Regions from separate parts of the Pseudomonas sp. GW823-FHT05G12 genome, predicted to be linked through region 1. Evidence: riboswitches for the same ligand, from Rfam matches in the RefSeq annotation. Region 1 holds a riboswitch; the other holds the start of a gene.
The links. Region 1 has a riboswitch for thiamine pyrophosphate ahead of AC3RCM_RS13790 (TenA family protein). Riboswitches for the same ligand answer to the same signal wherever they lie in the genome.

Region 1 (9,718 bases):
GCGCCAGGCCGTGGCGCTCGAACAAGCCGTCCACGCCCGTCAGGCGCAAAGCCAGCAGGCGCCGCGGTTTATCCAGCGCCAGTTGCAGGTGTGCTGCCCGCTGCCGGGCAATTGCCAGGCTCGGGTAGTCGCCTGTGAGCAGTTGGCCAAGGATGTCGTTGCGCGAGCGGCGTACCTGGCTCATCTGCACCAGTGCAGTGCCGATCAGGTGGGTGACCACCACCATCTTCAGCGCGTAGGGCTGTTCGATCAATGGCAAGCCCAGTTGCTCGGCGCGCGCGACAACGGGCGCCGGGATGCTCTGGATGAAACTGCCGCCGGTGAGAATCACCATGCCGGCAATGCCCACGGCGTCGCCATCCTCCACCAGGCTCAGCAGGTTGGCTTCGCCGCGCGGGTGGTTGATGCCGGTGACGAATACCAGTTCACCGCCCATCACCCATTCGGCGATACCCTCGTTCTCCGCCACGTAAGGCCAGCGTACCCGCCGCTGCAGGTTGCGCGCTCCGGCCCGCACCTGCATTTCGTGCAGACCGGGCAAATGCAGGATCTCGTCCAGCGCCAGGCTCACGGCTCGACGCCCGCCTGGCCCGGCGCGCGGCGGCGTGCGCCCAGCTCCAGAATGACGATGTAGCACACTGCCGAGGCGGCGATGCCCACCAGCGGCGCGACCCACGGTGAGGCATAGGCCAGTACAGCGCCCACGGCATAGGCAAACAGCCCGGTGAGGTTGTAGCGAGGCAGGTTTGCCGTACCCAGTGCCGGGTATTTGCCGCGGTGGCGGTACCAGAAATCAGCCATGATCACCCCACCCACCGGCGGAATGATCGACCCCAGCAGCACCAGGAACGGGATCAGCATTTCGTACATGCCACCCATCGCCAGCACAATGCCAACCCCGGCCGCCACCAGCGTTGCCGTGCGCCGGCGCTCGCTGCGCAACAAGTGGCAGGCGGCGGCCGACACGTTGTAGATGGTCGGACCCTGAATGGTCCACAGGTTCAGGCACAGCATCACCACGGCCGCGAACGACAGGCCCTGCAGCATCATCACGTCGACGATATCGGCCTGCTGATAAACCATCGCGCACCACGCCCCGGCCACCACCATCAGGCCGTTGCCAAGGAGGAATGCCACCACGCTGGCGATCACCGCTACCCGGCCACTGCGTGCCAGCCGTGTCCAGTTGGTGGCTTGGGTGGCGCCACTGGCGAAGGTGCCGAAGACCATGGTCACTGCCGCCGAAAAGGTCATGGTTTCATGCGGTACTACTGCAGCCAGGCCGGCAAAGCCACCGGCATCGCGGGTGGCGATGTACATGGACACCAACAGCAGCACGAACATCAATGGCACCGACACCCGCGACAACACGTCCAGCCCTTTGAAACCGATAATGGCCGTAATGCTGAAACCCAGCCCGAACAGCACCATCAACGGCATGCCGAAGCCATCCGCCAGCCCCAGCAGCTTGACCAGCACGATGGCCACCGTGGCCGTACCCCAGGCATACCAGCCCAGTTCGGCAAAACCCAGCAGAAAGTCCGAGAGCCGGCTCCCCGCTTCACCGAAACAGAAGCGTCCCATCAACACGGTATTCAGCCCGCTGCGCGAGGCAATGAAGGCCAACACTGCGGCATACAAGGCAAGCAAACTGTTGCCGAGGGTAGCCACCCACAGCATGTCGACAAAACTGAATGCCATGCCCAGCTTGCCGCCGGCGAACATCGTGCCGGTAAAGAAGGTGAAGCTGAACAAGACCATCGCGATCGGCAGCAGGCCCTTGCGGGCGGACTGGGGGGCTTCGCTGAGGGGAAATTCGCTGGGTGAGCTCATTGCACGGGGGCTCCGGGTGTGTAGTTGGGAGCAGAAAGAGCAATATGCGGGCCGCTTTTCCCTGCGCCGCCACCCGGAAGAAATCGGGCTGTTCGCCCAGAAATCCATATGCACTGTGCACATTAAAGCTACGATCTGACGATCTGGAGTGTGCGCGACGACTTATTTTGAGGCGCCCATGCACCAAAGCGGGCCTGGGCTGGGTAGTAATCACCCAGCCCACGGCGGTTTACACGGTCCCGTCCAACCCCATTTGCCAGAAATCAGCCTCCAGGCTAGAGGCCTGTCCAAAAATCCCTGCCAGTTCGGCGAACCGCTGCTCGGTCATGCTGCGCGCTGCCAGTTCGTCCAGGTGCTTGCGCGCTGCTGCGGCCACCCCTTGGTAGCCCTCCCCGGCATACTCGCCAATCCACTCGCGGTAGGGGTGATTGCTCAAGTCGCCAATGCGCCCGGCCAGGGTCCGGCCGATTTCGGCATAGCCGATCACGCAAGGTGCCAGTGCCACATGCAGCTCCAGCAGGTCGCCGGCTGCGCCGCAGTCCAGCACATAACGGGTGTATGCCACCGTGGCCTGATGCTCTGGCGCGGCCTCGATGTCTGCCTGGGTCAAGCCCCAGCGCGCGCACAGGCGCAAGTGCAGCTCGGTTTCATCCAGGATCGCCGACAGCCCGGCCTGCGCTGCACGAATGTCGGCCGGGCGGCGGCTTTTGTAGGCGGCCAGCGCCCAGGCGCGGGCGAACTGGATCAGGAACAGGTAATCCTGCACAAGGTAGGTCCGGAACGCTTCCTCGCTCAGCGTGCCCTCGCCCATCTGCCGCACGAAATCATGGTCTACGTAGCGGTTCCATTGTGGTGTGGCAGCAGCCTTGAGGCGCTCGAAGATATCCATGCTCATTTGCCCTCCGGATAAACTGCATCGAAGAAAGCCAGCTCCAGCGCCACCGTGCGCTGGTAGAAGTCACTTGCCAATGCGGCCTCCTGCGGGCCGACGCGGTCCAGCTCGGCCTGCAGGAAAGCGACGAATGCCTGGAATGCCGGGTTGTCATGCAGGGTAATCCACTCGGCATGGACGAAGTTGTCCGGCATCGGTTTCGGCGCCTTGAGCGCCCAGTCCAGGTACAGGCCTTCGGCAACGTTCAGCACCGCCAGTGCCGCTGCATAGGAACGGGTGGCTGCCGCTTCGCGCATGATCGCCTTGAAACCTGCGGTAGGCGCGGTATCGGCCGGTTCACTGCGTTGCGCCGGGCTGACACCCAAGGCCTCGAAGGCACGCAGGAAGTATGTGTTCTCGTCACTGCAGATCATCCCGGCAAAGCGGCCGAAACGCAGGCGGGCTTCAAACGTGTCAGCGGTGGCGATGGCCGCGCCTAGCAGGGTCACGAAGCTGTCGAGGAAACGGTGGTCCTGAACCAGGTAGTCGACCATGATCGGGTCAGGCAGGCTGCCGTCGCACAATCGGGTCACGAAACGGTGGCCAACGGCCGCCGACCAGGTCGGCTCGCTCTGGCGGCGCAGGGACTGGCTGAAACGTTCGGTCATGTTGCTGTCCTTGATGAGGGTGACAGCGAGACCTTGGCAATTGACATGGACTGGCCTCGCAGTGGGGCCGGCAAAAAGGCAGGTTACAAGCCCCATCCCTTCGCCGGCATGATCCGGATCAGGTTCGAAGGGTCACCGCGCTGTGGCGTTCAGCGGTTTCTCAGCCCATTGCCGGGCTCCCCTTGGTAGCGCTCAGGTATACCCGAGGGCGCCGCGCATGTCACTCCCCAAACTGTGGGCAATGCTGACCCGCTAATGGGTATCTGTCCCCATTCTTGACGCTCCATTTTTTAGTGCACGCCAGACACTGCAAGGTTTTGTATGTCAAAGCATTACTGAAATATCTGTTGGCATAGCTGTTGCTGATGGCCATTTAACGGGCAAAACGCCATTGATGGCTTAAGGCCCTACGGCCGCAAAAGAGGCTTAAGCCAATGAAAACACCTGCTGCGAGTCACGCGTCCAGACGCGCGTTCCATCTATCCTCCGTCACTGCGCTGATGATCAGCCTCGGGTTGATCACGGCCATGGCAGCCCCCCTCGACGACAACAGCATGCCACCGCCGACCGACCCGTCGGCCTACACCGACCAGCCGGACGACCCGACCGCTGCCTTGCTTGAGCTGAACACCATGCCGGAGGCCAACGAAGGCTCGCTGGAGCTGACCGATGGCGTGTATGGCGACCGCAACACGGTACGCACCGACAACGTGCTGCCGCCTGCCCTGCAAACGTCGGACAAGTACCCTACCAACGGCAAACCCAGCCCGTTGTTCGGTGCGCAACCTTTCACCCAGCAACTGTTGCTGTTCGAAGAATTCGGACCAGAGAAGCTCGACCCGACCACGCCGGTGCCCGATCTGAGCTTCCCGGTACCGACCCTCGGCGCGGCCCCCGCCCAAGACCCCAACGTGGTGGCACGCAGCGGCCCCAGTGGCAACGCACTGGAAGCGTTTCTCAAGCAACCCGGGCTGTACCCGTTCCCGACCCAGTACGCCAACGTGCTGGACCGCAACCCATGGAAGGCGCAGATCGAGATGTTCCTCAACCGCCAGCCGGTCGGCTCGCCCGCTGAAGGCCGGCCACCAGGAAAAGGCTGGTCGCACCAGCGCTGGAACGAGTTCTACCCGCAGGCAGCGTTCAAGACCGCCCAGGCCGGTGCGCGCATCAACCTCGGCCTGCGCGACCGCAAGCAACTGCACAACTATGCCGTCGGTGAATTCGCCCCGGGAGGCCTGTACTACCAGACCTCCGACATTCCGACCACGCTGGGCACCACCAAGGGCATCGACACACGCTTCCATCCGAACATGCCGCTGCAAAACCACAAATCGCTGTGGACCTTCGACGGCACTTTCCCGCCCAAGCTGCTGATGGTGCGCTACGGCCAGCCGATCCTGATGCGCCATTACAACGCCCTGCCAATTGACCCCTCGGCCAACGGTGGCTTTGGCCTGCATACCATCTCGACCCACGAGCACAACGGCCACTCCCCGGCCGAAAGCGACGGCTTTGCCAACGCGTACTTCTTCCCTGGCCAGTATTACGACTACCGGTGGCCGGTGCAGCTGGCCGGCTACGACACCATCAACACCCGTGCCCAGGACCCGCGTGCCGCTTTCCCCTGCTCGCCGGGTGAAACCTTGTTCGTCAACGATGGTTCACCGGGCCTGAAAACCTGCGAGAACGGCAGCATCAAGATTCGTGGCGACTGGCGCGAAACCATGAGTACCCACTGGTTCCACGACCACATGATGGATTTCACGGCGCAGAACGTCTACAAGGGCAACGCCGTGATGATGAACTACTACAGCGCCCTGGACCGCGGCAACGAGGCCCTGCAGGACGGCGTCAACCTGCGCTTCCCAAGCGGTTCAGCCATGCCTTGGGGGAACCGTGACTATGACGTCAACCTGGTGATTGCCGACAAAGCCTGGGATGCCAATGGCCAGCTGTGGTTCAACCCGTTCAACACGGACGGCTTCCTCGCTGACCAGATTCTGGTCAACTGGCAGTACAAGCCCAGGCTCAAGGTGCGTGCGCGCAGTTACCGTTTCCGTCTCCTCAACGGCTCGGTGTCACGCTACTTCAAGTTCGCCGTGGTGCGGGAGATTGCCGGTACCAGTGGTGAGTTCAAAGGCCCGTCCGGCTCCAACCTGTCGTATGCGCGGGTGCCGTTCCACATGATCGCCAACGACGGCAACATCATGGAACACGCGGTGCCATTCGACGGCACGATGGACCTCAATGGTGACGGCAACCTGCAGGACAACAACGGCGTCTTGCCGGTGCAGGCCATTGCCGAGCGCTACGACATCATCATCAACTTCGCCAAGAACGGCATCAAGGCAGGCGACAAGCTGTACTTCGTCAACCTGATGGAGCACGACTCCGGCAAAGGTCCGAAGCAAGCTATCCCGTTGGCCGACGTGCTGTCGGAAAAATACAAGGCGGTGATCAAGCAGACCAGCAAAGGCCCGCAGTGGGACAACGGCGATCCGGCAGTCGGCAAGTTTCTGCAACTGTGGGTGCAGCCGTACACCGGCCAGGACCTGAGCATGGACCCGGTAGCCTATGAGCCGGCCAAGCCAGGCAAGGCTGCAGGCCTGAAAATGCTGCCCCTGCCAATTGACCGCGACGCCGCAGCCGACCAGGCCAAACTCAAGGATGCCCGCCACCGCGAGTTCATCTTTGGCCGCTCTGACGGCACGGACACCACCCCGTGGACCATCAAGACCGACGGCGGCTTTGGCTACAGCATGGACCCACGCCGTATCAGTGCCGCACCGCAACTGGCCAACCAGTCCACCGACGGTGGTTTCAGCGGCGACGGCACCCTGGAAGTGTGGAAGATCGTCAACGGCGGCAATGGCTGGAGCCACCCGGTACACGTGCACTTCGAGGAAGGCGTGATTCTTAGCCGCGACGGCAAGGCCCCGCCAGAATGGGAAAAATGGGCGCGCAAGGATGTGTACCGTATCGGGTCGGAACCTGATTCGTCCGAAGAGGTGGAAATGGCCATCCGCTTCCGCGAGTTCGCCGGCACCTACATGGAGCACTGCCACAACACCCAGCACGAGGACTCTTCGATGCTGCTGCGCTGGGACCTTGAGCACCCGGGGCAGTTCCAGGTAATGCCCACCCCGCTGCCAGGATGGGATGGCGTGCGTTACATGGCCTCGGTAGGCCTGCCAACGTTCCGCACCAAAACCCATGACGACGATGACGACCCGGCCAACAAACCACCTGTCGTGGCCAACGACAGTGCCGCAACGACTGCAGGCAAGCCGATCACCCTGAACGTGCTGGCCAACGACAGCGACCCGGACGGCAACGTACCGCTCACGGTCACCGGCCTCAGCCAGCCCGACTCCGGCCAGGGAACCGTGAGCACGGACGGCAGCACAGTGACGTACACCCCACCCGCTACGGTCGCCACGCCGTTCACGGCCAGCTTCAATTACACGGCGCGTGATACCAAGGGGGCCGAGTCGGTGACCCCGGCCACGGTCAGCATCGCCGTCACCCCAGCAGTGGCGGCCGACGAGCTCAAGGTCACCAGTGCCACAGTGCAACTGCGTAGCGGCAACCGGTTCACCTGGGATGTGCAGGGGACAACCACGGTGGCCACGGGCAACAGCATCAGCGTGACTGCAGCAACCACCGGTGGTCCTGTAAGCTTGGGGAACGCGACGCTGACTGCCACGACTACGGGGGCCCGTTGGCGAGTATCGGTGACCACCACCGGCTTTGGCCCGGCCACGCCAGCGACGGTCACGGTGAAATCGACGCTGGGCCAGACGGTGACAGCGCCAGTCACATACAAGTGAGTGCAAAGCGGGGCCGCCATGCGGCCCCCATCAGCCAACCCACGAGGACCGCATCATGCCTGGCTCATGGCGATTCCTGCTGGTACTCGCGTTGTTCGCCGCCAGCATGCCGTTCTGGCCGCTGCAACCCCAACGAACGGTGGCCGAAGCAGCGGCCTCTCCCTGGGGGGCCAGCTATTTCCCCAACATCCCCCTGCTCACCCAGGATGGCGAAAAAGTGCATTTCTTCGACGACCTGATCAAGGACAAGGTGGTCGCCATCAACTTCATCTTTACCGGCTGCTCCGATTCCTGCCCAGTGGAAACCGCGCGCCTGCGCCAGGTACAGAAAATCCTCGGTGACCGGGTCGGCAAAGACATCTTCCTCTACTCCATCAGCATCGACCCTTATAACGACACCCCCGCCACCCTCAAGCGCTATGCCGAAAAGTTCGGCATCGGCCCAGGCTGGACCTTGCTGACCGGCGAACCCGACGACATCGAGCAACTACGCCGCAGCCTGGGGCTGTGGATCGATGGCCTGGAAAACGGCCGCTCCAAAGACCACAACCTGAGCCTCATCATCGGCAACCAGGCCACCGGCCGCTGGATGAAAGCCTCGCCTTTCGAAAGCCCGTACATCCTCGCCGACCGCCTGGGCAACAGCCTGCACAACTGGAAGCAGGCCAGCGCCATGAGCAATGACTACGCTGAGGCTCCGCAAATCCGCTCACCCAGCAGCGGCGAGCAGATATTCCGTACCCGTTGCTCGTCCTGCCATACCGTGGGCAACACCGAGCCAGGCCAGCCAGGCATCGGCCCCGACCTGCTGGGCGTGACCCGTCAGCGTGACGCCAACTGGCTGGTCCGCTGGCTGAAGGTGCCCGACCAGATGCTGGCCGAAAAAGACCCCTTGGCCATGCTGCTGTTCGAACAATACAACCGCCTGGCCATGCCCAACATGCGCTTGGGCGATGCCGAAGTCAGCGCATTGCTAAGTTACCTCGAGGAGGAAACGGCTCGCCTGCAGACGCCCGTGAAAAATAGGGGAATCCCTTAAAGGCTATTGGCCACCAGTCATCAGGCTGTCATCTTATTGTCGTATTTTCCGAGCATCACCCAGGGTCGGGAACTATCAGCAGTGATTCGCCGTTCGCTTTCCTCCACCAGCCTTCTGCGACTGCTGATCCTGATGCTCTGTGCAGCGACCCTGGCGTTTCTCTGGGGGCTGCACGTCACCCAGAAAGCCACCGCCCGACAGAATGCACTGTCGGCCAAGGCCATCGAGCACCTGAACCTGGCCAGCATCGTGGGCGAAAACCTGCGACAGCTTGTCGGCCGCGCCCAGGCGGTGGGTCGTGTGACCCAGGACGACATGAAAACGCGGCGCCAAGGCAACTTCAGCCTGGCAGCAGACCCAGTGTTCAAGCGGTTGAGCCTGTACGACCGACAAGGCCGGCTGCTAGCGGCCAGCCATACCGATGAGGCCGCCGAGTTGCCGGCAGACTGGTTGCGCCAACTGCAGCGGCACATTGACCACTACGGTTTCAAGCCTTTCCTGCCAAGCATTAAACCTGTCAGCCAAACCGCTGCCCTGCCCACTTGGCGCCTGCCCTTCCTGCTGCCGTTGACCAATTCGACCGGCCGGGAAATCGACAACATTTTGGTGGTGCATCTGGACGTCGGCTACCTGGCGGTGCTGTTCCAGCCTATCGACCTGGGCAACAGTGGCCTGGTGCGTCTGCTGCAGGATGACGGCCTGGAGCGGCTGCGCATCGACAACAGCGGCGTGGTGACTGCCGGCGACCTATTGCAGCCCCCGCTGCCGGCGCTAGACACCGAAGCGGGCATGCTGACCCAGTACGTAGCGGGTGATGCCTACCAAAGCGTGTACCGCCGTGTACCTGAGCAAGGCTTCAGCGTGGTGGTCAGCCAGCGCCAGGCAGAAATCCTCGCACCCTCGACGCTGGCCTATTCCCGGCAGTTCTGGTTGAACCTGAGCATGACCCTGATGATCCTGGCCAGCCTGCTATGGACCTTGCGCCTGCTGCGCAAACGCCAGGAGGCGTTCGACGCGCTGGAACATGCCCAGCAAGTCAATCAGCAGCTGATCGTGCGCCTGGAGGACGAACACCGGCGCAGCAGCCACGCCGCCGCCACCGACCACCTCAGTGGCCTGCACAACCGCCGCCAGTTCGTCGAAGTGGCCAGTCAGGTGCTGACTCGGCAACGTGGCAAGCGCAGACTGATGGCGATCCTGTTCATCGACATGGACCGTTTCAAGTCGATCAACGACTCGCTCGGCCACAAGATTGGTGACCTGCTGCTACAGGCTGTGGCCGGGCGTATCCAGCGCCTGCTGGAGCCCGGCGACGAAGCTTCGCGGTTTGGCGGCGACGAATTCGTGGTGTTGCTGGCCGGTGAGCGCAGCGAGGAGCAGATCAACGCCTGGGTCCACGAACTGGTGCAGAAACTGTCGGCCACCTACGCCCTGGATGGCCAAGAGGTCAACACCAGCCCCAGTGTAGGGGTGAGCA
Region 2 (9,718 bases), 2.4 Mb from region 1:
GATGGCAATGAACAACCGGATTTCAGCCTGCGCAATGCCGTGGTACTCAACGGGTTGGCAGCAATGACCACGGTGAACACGTTTGTCGACCCGCTCTTGCTCGACCTCAGCGGCAAGGGCGTTGGTCTGACGGGTATCGAGGAAGGCGTACTGTTCGATATCGATAACAGTGGTTCACTGCGCCGCACCGGCTGGGCAGACCGGCTGACCGGCATGCTGGTGCATGACAACGGTACCGGCCAGGTGAGCAACGTCAGCCAGCTGTTCTCCGAATACTACGGCGGCAAGGCAGGCAGCGACGGCAGCTCTGGTGAAACACCGTTCAAGGATGGCTTCGCCGCCCTGGCAAGTGTTGACGCCAACGCCGATGGCGTCATCAACGTTGAAGACGCCGTCTGGGCGCAATTGAAAGTGTGGGTCGATGGCAACCACGACGGGCGTGCCGATGCCGGTGAGCTGAGGGCATTGCAGGAGCATGGCATTAGCCAGATCAAGCTCGGCCAGGTCGAGCCGGTAGGAGAGGTGCGTCAGGGTAACGAGGTCATTTCCCGAGGCGCTTTCACTGTTAATGGTGAGGACCGGGAAGTACTGGCGGTGAGGTTTCTCGCCGATACCGTCGGTAATCGGATCGAGGCCCAGGAGGGTGGCACTCTACTGACTTCGTCAAGCGGGCCCACTTCCCGAAGGGCCTACATCAGCCAGAGTGCTCAAGGCAGCACGCTGGACGCCGCAGCGCTCGGCGTACAGACGCTGTACGGCAGCGCGGGCGATGATGTCTTGACCGCGGCCCCAGAGGGCAGTTGGCTGGTTGGTGGCGGTGGCAGCAACACCTATCACGGCGGGGCGGGCGACGATGTATTCGTGATCAGTGCCAGCGACGATTGGGCGAACATGCAGGGCAATGGTGGGCGCGACACGGCACTGATCGTGGGGGAGCATGGCGTTGGGCTGAACATGGCCAAGGCCGGGCTGACCATTGCGCAAGGCGGGCGGGGTAAGGACATCATCGCCAGCGGCGGTCAACGCGGAGTTTTCATCAAGGGCGGCTCGGGCGACAGCTTGCTGATCGGTGGTGGCGGCAACGATGTGCTGGTTGGCGGTACGGGCCGTAACGACATCATTGGTGGTACCGGCAAGTCGGTGATCTATGCGGGCCCCAAGGGTGATCGCATTCAGGCCTCGGCGGGCGGAAGTATCATTTACGCCGGTGGTGGCGCTGATCGGATTACGGGCGGTGCTGCCGATGACGTGATCGAGGCCGGACGCGGCGATGCCACGATCGACGGAGGCGCGGGCACCAACCTGGTCAGTTTGCATGGTGCTCACGACGAGTACCTGATCACACGTACCGAATCGGGCCACCTGATCACCGACACCGTGGCGGGACGAGATGGCCGCCTGAGCCTGAGCAACATCCAGAAACTCAGCTTCGCCGACATTGCTGCCATCGATCTTCTCGGCCGGGGAGCCATGCCAATCGGCGACAGGCTCTCGCCTGAGCAACTGGCTACATTCGCCACCACTGACACGGCGCTGATAGTCCCTGCAACGGCGCTGCTGGGCAATGACCAGCCACTTGGCAGCAGCGGGCCATTGCGCATCGCCTCAGTCAGCGCTGGCAAGGGTGCAACAGTGCGGCTGAATGAGCAGGGTGATGTGGAGGTCACGCCGTTGCCAGGCCATGACGGTGATGTCAGTTTCCGCTACGACTTGGTCGATGCTGCCGGCAACGCCTCCATGAGTGTGACCGAGGTGGGCAGTGCTGCATCAGCACCCTTGCGGGCAACGGTAACGTTGCGCCATGAACAATCCCCCGCTGACCCGCTGTCGGGGCGGCAGTGGTATCTGGACGAGATCAATGTCGCGCCGGTATGGCGTGACTTCACGGGCAAGGGGGTGAGGATAGGGCAGTTCGAGCCGGGTGGGGAGTTTGCCGTGGCGCCGGAAATCTTCGACATCGGGCACCCCGATCTCAAGCCGAATATCGATCCCATCTGGCTGCAAACCCAACGCACCAATGGCACGCTGCCCGCTCTGGCGTCCAATCATGCCACTCAAGTGGCTGGGGTCATGGTTGGCGCGCGCAATGATCAAGGAGGGATCGGCATCGCATATGAGGCGAAGATCGGCGGGCACTACCTGGCCAACAAAGGCGATGACCTGACCAATTTGGGGCAAATGGTCAACTACGACATTGCCAACAACAGTTGGGGTTTCAAAACGGACTTCGGACTCACAAATGTTCCAGAAGGAAAAGTCGATACTGCTCTGGCGCTGGCATTCAGCACTACGCTTGCCGCCACCAACGGCCGTGGCGGGCTAGGCACCATCGTCGTCGCCTCTGGTGGCAACCAGCGCCATAAAGGCGGTAATGCACAGGGCTCGCTGACCAACAACAACCGCCACGCCATTGAAGTGGCGGCCATCAACGCAAAGGCAGACCTCTCGGTACTGCAAGCTGCCACGGCACCCTTTTCCAATCCAGGCTCCAGCTTGCTGGTCGCTGCACCGGGGAGCCATGTTTTATCCAGTGGCGTCAGCCTTGAAGCGGAGCGCGGTGCGTCGGTCGGCAGCGCCTACAGCACGACTCAGGGCACCAGCTTTGCCGCGCCGATCGTCTCAGGCGTGGTGGCGTTGATGTTGCAGGCCAACCCGGGGTTGGGTTACCGGGATGTTCAGCAGATCCTCGCACTGTCTGCGCGCAAAGTGGATGACGCATCAACCCAATGGGCTTACAACGCAGGGCGCAATTGGAATGGCGGTGGCATGCACGCCAGCCACGACTATGGCTTTGGCATGATCGACGCCCGCGCCGCGGTGCGCCTTGCCGAGTCCTGGGGGAGCCGGGCGACCAAGGCCAATGAACGGCTGCTGACAGCCAGCAGTGAACCAGTGGCTCAACAGGTTGCGGCGGGACAGGTTGCGACTTTGTCTTTGACCCTGCCGGCTGATTTGCTGGTGGAGCATGTGGAGGTCGATGTCCACTCGATGGTCGGCCGCCTTGGCGACATGACGCTCACGCTGGTGTCGCCTGGCGGCACGCGCAGCGTACTGCTCGATCGCACAGGCAAGGCGCCGGGCTCGGGTGATGACGATCTGGGCGATTCGCGTTCAGGGGCGTTCAAATATGGGTTCATGTCGACCCATCATCGCGCAGAGCGCTCGGCCGGGGAGTGGAAGCTTGAGGTGCGTAATGCTGTTGCTGGCTTACCGCTAACGCTTGATCGCTGGACGCTGCGCCTCGTCGGCAGCCCCGGCACCACCGATGATGTCTATTACTTCACCGACGACTACGCGAACCTGGTGGCAGAAAACCCAGGGCGCGCGAAGCTTGACGATGCCATCAGCGGCACCGCTGGCGGGCGCAATACGTTGAACGCGGCTGCAGTAAGTCGCAGTATCTCGGTGGATCTGGCCAGCGGCAGCGCCAGTATTGCCGGTGCGGCGCTCACCATAACCCCTGGCTCGGTGCAAAACCTTATCAGTGGTGATGGCGACGATACCTTGATTGCCGGGCCCAACGGGGCATTACTGGATGGTGGCCGTGGGTACAATCTCCTCAAGGGGGGTGAGGGTACCGACCGCTTTGTCATCCACAAGCGTGCAGGCGGTAACGATGTACTCAAGCAGTTCGAGACTTCGCGTGAGGTGATCGACCTGGTCGGCTTTGGTGGTTCAGGGTTTGCTGACTTGCAGATGCAACAGGACGGCAATTCGACTGTGCTCGACCTTGGCAGTGGGCAGAAGCTGACGATTGCGGACACTACGATTGCTGAACTGCGGTCAGCGAACTTCCGTTTCCTTGACGCTTTCACCGCTGCGCCAGGTTATTTCGAGGGCAGCCCTGAAGAGCAGACGACCCCGCCTGTCAGCGCGAATGTTCTGCTTACCGGTGGTGCAGGTGGCGTGTCGCTTGCCAGTGACGCATCCGGGCAGTTGGTGGCTTCGTTGGCAGGCACGATATATTCCCCGCCGACGGTTGCGCCCAGCGTATTTCTGGTGACAAAACAAGAAGGTGTGAGCGACTACAAGAACACCCTTCGGGGGTTCCGACACGGTATCGACAAGATTGACCTGACCCAGGTAGGCATCAGTCGCTTCGAGGATCTGCACGTCAGCAAAGTCCAGCGCTTCAAACTCAATGACTTTGCGCAGATTCACGGTGTAGCCGTTGATACCCAGGCAGTGCCGGGGCAGGAAGGTATTGTGAAGATGCTGTACCTGGATGCGCTCGAAGTTGCGCAGGTGACAGCGGAGGACTTTATCTTTGCGCAGCCGGCAATGGTCACATCTGAAGCGGTTGCCGTGCCAGAGATTTCCGCCATTTCAGCAGGGTCATCGCTGGTTGCTGTCGAGCACTCGCTACCGAGCCTGGGGAATCTTGTTGATGCAATGGCTGCGTTCGCCCCTGAACCTGCGGGGCCTGTGCTTATCGGTGATATGTCGGCGCAACGCATCGACTCGACGATTGCCGTAGCCGCCTAGGCGTTGTCGTACATGTCTGGAGTGATATTGGCGGCCTATCGCCAGCAAGCCAGCTCTCACAGGTGCATCATGCCTTCAGGCCTGGCACCGTGTGGGAGCGGGCAAGCCCGCGAAGAGTCCAGCACCTATCTCAAGGCCTGCGCTCGAAGTTCTTGGCCGCTGCTGCCGCCAGGTCCGGCGGCAGGAAGTCCTTGTCCGGGTTGTAGTCAGGTTTCAGGTAGCGCTTCAGGTCCTGCAGGTCTTGCGGGCTCAGGGTGCCGGCTGCCTGCTTCAGGCTCAGGTTGTCGAGGATGTAGTCGTAACGGCTATTGTTGTAGTCGCGCACCGAGGTGTACAGCTGGCGCTGGGCATCAAGCACGTCGACGATGTTGCGGGTACCGACCTGGTAGCCGATTTCGGTGGCTTCCAGCGCGCTCTGGTTGGAAATGATCGACTGCTTGCGCGCCTGTACCTGTTCCACATCGGTGTTCACTGCGCGGTGCAGGTTGCGGGTGTTTTCCACGACCTGGCGGCGCAGGCTTTCACGCTGTTGCTCGCTCTGGCTCAGGCGCTGGTAAGCCTCGCGTACCTGCGAGCTGGTCAGGCCGCCACTGTAGATCGGTATGTTCAGTTGCAGGCCAACGCTGGTCTGCTCGACGTCGCCGCCGTAGCGCACGTTTTGCTGCGGCGCCGGGTTGGTGAAGCCAAGGCTGTCGTTGTCACCCTTCTGGTACTTGGCCACGGCGTCCAGTGTCGGTGCATGCCCGGCCTTGCGCTGACGCAGGGTCTCTTCTGCGGCAGAAACCGCGTAGTTGGTGGCCAGCAGGTTGAGGTTCTGGCGCCCGGCGGTTTCGACCCAGGCTTTGGCATCGTTGGGCGTTGGCACTTGTACCGGCAGGCTATGCACCACGCCCTGGATAGAGGTGTACTCACGGTTGGTCAGGGTTACCAGGGCCTCGAAGGCATCCTGCACCTGGCGTTCGGCGATGATCCGGTTGGCCCGTGCAGTGTCATAACTGGCTTGGGATTGCAGCACGTCGGTCTTGTCCGAAAGGCCCACGTCGAAACGCTCGTTGGACTGGTCCAACTGGCGCTTGAAGGCGGCTTCTTCTGCCTTGGTGGCGGCCAGGTTGTCCTGGGCGCGGAGGACGGCGAAGTAGTTTTGCGCGGTTTGCAGGATCAGGTTTTGCTCGGTCGCCGACAGCTCCAGGGCTGCCTGTTCGTTGACTGCTTCGGCGGCTTGCAACTGGAACCAGCGATCAGCGCGGAAGATCGGCTGAGCCAGGGTCGCGCTCCAGGCGTTGCCGCTGCGATTGGACGTGATGGATGGCTCGTCCAGCTTGGTGCGGGTGTTCATCATCTCGGCACCGGCCGACAGGTTTGGCAGCAACCCGGCGCGGGCCTGCGGCACCACTTCGCGGCGCGCCCCGTAATCGGCGCGGGCTGCAGCCAGGTCGGCGTTGTTGTCCACTGCTTCCTGGTAGACGCTGACCAGATCGGTTTTGACTGTCGAGGGCACGTCCGCTGCCCAGACCACTCCGTTGGACGCACAAGACACGGCTATCGCCAGTGAGAGTTTGCGCAGCATAGAGGCAATCCTTGTACGAAATTTAATTACTGAACTGTTGAGTATCGAGCGATGGGCCAGTGTAGTGCCATGCGCACCCGGCAACAATCGCTCGGTGTGCCTTTCATCATCCGCGCATTTACCTGCTTGGCTTTGCTGACCACTCCAGTCTAGACTGCGCATGTTCTTGTCGGGGTGCCTTGAAGCAAAGGCTGAGATCGCAGAGGTGCGGATCCCGTTGAACCTGATCAGGTTAGCGCCTGCGTAGGGAACAAGATTGCTCGCCTTCCCGGGGAGCCTCTTGTGCCAGGTCCGGGATTGTCACAGCTGCATACAGCTTCAGGCACCCCCATGTCCGGCACTGCACCCAAAGAGGGTGCGTCCGCGCGTTTCAGGTTCACCCCGACATTCCACTGCTAGGAAGCCGTCAGGAGAGCCTGTGATGACCAAACAAGAAAAAGCGATCAACCTCAGCGAATCGGCACAAGTCGATCAGCAGTCCGTGCAACCCTTCCCGCGTTCGCGCAAGGTGTATGTCGAAGGCTCGCGCCCGGACATCCGTGTCCCCATGCGTGAAATCAGCCTGGATGACACCCCGACCGATTTCGGCGGCGAGTCCAACGCCCCGGTGCTGGTGTATGACACGTCTGGCCCGTACACCGACCCCGACGTGATCATCGACGTGCGCAAAGGCCTGGCCGATGTGCGTTCGGCGTGGATCGAAGCCCGCGGTGACACCGAGCGCCTGGAAGGCCTGAGCTCCGACTTCGGCCAGCAGCGCCTGAACGATGCAGAGCTGGCCAAGCTGCGTTTCGCCCATGTGCGCAACCCGCGTCGTGCCAAGGCCGGCGCCAACGTCTCGCAGATGCACTATGCCCGTCAGGGCATCATCACCGCCGAAATGGAATACGTGGCCATCCGCGAAAACATGAAGCTGCAGGAGGCCCGCGCCGCCGGCCTGCTGAATGAGCAACATGCCGGCCACAGCTTCGGTGCCAACATCCCGAAAGAAATCACCCCTGAATTCGTTCGCCAGGAAATCGCCCGTGGCCGCGCGATCATTCCGGCCAACATCAACCACCCGGAAGTAGAGCCGATGATCATCGGTCGCAACTTCCTGGTGAAGATCAACGGTAACATCGGCAACAGCGCCCTGGGTTCCTCGATCGAGGAAGAGGTGGCCAAGCTGACCTGGGGCATCCGCTGGGGCTCGGACACGGTCATGGACCTGTCCACCGGCAAGCACATCCACGAAACCCGCGAGTGGATCATTCGCAACTCGCCGGTGCCGATCGGTACCGTGCCGATCTACCAGGCCCTGGAAAAGGTCAACGGCGTGGCAGAGGACCTGACCTGGGAACTGTTCCGCGACACCCTGATCGAGCAGGCCGAACAGGGCGTGGACTACTTCACCATTCACGCCGGTGTGCTGCTGCGCTATGTGCCCCTGACCGCCAAGCGGGTCACCGGCATCGTCAGCCGCGGTGGCTCGATCATGGCCAAGTGGTGCCTGGCGCACCACAAGGAAAACTTCCTGTACACCCACTTCGACGAAATCTGCGAAATCATGAAGGCCTACGACGTCAGCTTCTCGCTGGGCGACGGCCTGCGCCCTGGCTCGATTGCCGACGCCAACGACGCCGCGCAATTCGGTGAGCTGGAAACCCTCGGCGAGCTGACCAAGATTGCCTGGAAGCACGACGTGCAATGCATGATCGAAGGCCCCGGCCACGTGCCGATGCAATTGATCAAAGAGAACATGGACAAGCAGCTGGAGTGCTGCGACGAGGCGCCGTTCTACACCCTCGGCCCACTGACTACCGACATCGCGCCGGGTTACGACCACATCACCTCGGGCATTGGTGCGGCGATGATCGGCTGGTTCGGTTGCGCCATGCTCTGCTACGTCACGCCGAAGGAGCACCTGGGCCTGCCGAACAAGGACGACGTCAAGACCGGCATCATCACCTACAAGATCGCCGCGCATGCCGCCGACCTTGCCAAGGGCCACCCGGGTGCACAGATTCGCGACAACGCCTTGTCCAAGGCGCGTTTCGAGTTCCGTTGGGAAGACCAGTTCAACCTGGGCCTCGACCCGGACACCGCCCGTGCTTTCCACGACGAGACCCTGCCGAAGGAATCGGCCAAGGTCGCGCACTTCTGCTCGATGTGCGGGCCGAAGTTCTGCTCGATGAAGATCACCCAGGAAGTGCGTGAGTACGCTGCCAAGATCGAGGCCGTGGATGTGACGGTCGAGCAAGGCATGCGTGAGCAGGCCGAGCGGTTCCGCCAGGAAGGCAGCCAGCTGTACCACAAAGTCTAAACCGCAGCACCTTACCCTGTGGGAGCGGGCTTGCCCGCGAAGCAAGCATTGCGGTGCATGGCACCGGCTTTGCCGGTGTTCGCGGGCAAGCCCGCTCCCACAGGGTGGTGTATGCCACTTAACATCACTCCTGCGGACATGACCATGACATCACCCAGCCAGTTCTCTCCCGACCATCCAATCCCCATCCAGCAGCGCATCTTCGGTGCTCGCGACCTGTTTTCACTGTGGTTTTCCCTCGGCATCGGCCTGATGGTGCTGCAGGTCGGCGCTATGCTGGCACCAGGCCTGGGCCTTGCTGGCGCGGTGCTGGCCATCGCCCTGGGCACCGGTGTCGGTGTGCTGTTGCTGGGTGCGGCGGGGGTTATCGGCAGCGACACCGGGCTGTCCGCCATGGGCACCCTGAAACTCAGCCTGGGCAGCCATGGCGCGCGCTTGCCGGCGCTGCTCAACTTGCTGCAACTGGTGGGTTGGGGCGCTTTCGAGATCATCGTCATGCGCGATGCTGCCAGCTTGCTGGGTGCGCGAGCGTTCGGTGAGGACAGTGCCTGGAACAGCCCCATGCTCTGGACGCTGTGCTTCGGTGCCCTGGCCACCCTGCTGGCTGTCAGCGGGCCACTGGCCTTCGTGCGCAAGGTGCTGCGCGCCTGGGGCATCTGGTTGTTGCTGGGCGCCTGTCTGTGGCTGACCTGGAACCTGTTCGCCAAGGCCGACCTGGCGGAGCTGTGGAACCGTGCCGGGGATGGTTCGATGTCGCTGGCGGTTGGCTTCGATATCGTCATCGCCATGCCGCTGTCCTGGCTGCCGCTGATCGCGGACTACTCGCGCTTTGCCCGCAATGGCAGGCATGTGTTCGGCGGTACGGTAGTGGGCTACTTCATCGGCAACACCTGGCTGATGAGCCTGGGCGTGGCGTACACGCTGGCGTTCGCCGCCAGTGGCGAAGTCAATGCCTTGCTGCTGGCCCTGGCGGGCGCCGGCATGGGGATTCCGCTGCTGCTTATTCTGCTGGACGAGTCGGAAAAGGCCTTCGCCGACATCCACTCGGCGGCGGTTTCCACCGGTGTGCTGCTACCGCTGAAGGTCGAGCACCTGGCGTTGGCCATCGGCGTTTTGTGCACCCTGATCGCCCTGTTGGCGCCACTGGCACAGTACGAAAACTTCCTGTTGCTGATCGGCTCGGTGTTCGCACCGCTGTTCGGTGTGGTGCTGATGGACCACTACGTGGTCCGTCGACGCCGTCTGCCAGCGCAGGTCAATGGCTTGCACTGGCAGGCGTTGGTGGCCTGGTTTGCCGGGGCGGTGGCCTATCACCTGATTGCCGCCAAGGCGCCGGAACTGGGCGCTACCCTGCCCGCATTGCT

Region 2: another riboswitch for thiamine pyrophosphate. It lies ahead of thiC (phosphomethylpyrimidine synthase ThiC); the one in region 1 lies ahead of AC3RCM_RS13790 (TenA family protein).

The regions. Positions count from the first base shown of each region.
Region 1 is NZ_CM179501.1:3,034,792-3,044,509, forward strand. It holds gene AC3RCM_RS13775 (PucR family transcriptional regulator) at 1-571, opposite strand, end outside; gene codB (cytosine permease) at 568-1,833, opposite strand; gene tenA (thiaminase II) at 2,063-2,728, opposite strand; gene AC3RCM_RS13790 (TenA family protein) at 2,725-3,372, opposite strand; TPP riboswitch at 3,451-3,565, opposite strand; gene AC3RCM_RS13795 (Ig-like domain-containing protein) at 3,807-7,202, shown strand; gene AC3RCM_RS13800 (SCO family protein) at 7,258-8,241, shown strand; gene AC3RCM_RS13805 (putative bifunctional diguanylate cyclase/phosphodiesterase) at 8,323-9,718, shown strand, end outside.
Region 2 is NZ_CM179501.1:5,476,217-5,485,934, reverse strand. It holds gene AC3RCM_RS25030 (SPM autocatalytic domain-containing protein) at 1-4,485, shown strand, start outside; gene AC3RCM_RS25025 (TolC family outer membrane protein) at 4,616-6,052, opposite strand; TPP riboswitch at 6,213-6,319, shown strand; gene thiC (phosphomethylpyrimidine synthase ThiC) at 6,474-8,354, shown strand; gene cytX (putative hydroxymethylpyrimidine transporter CytX) at 8,499-9,718, shown strand, end outside.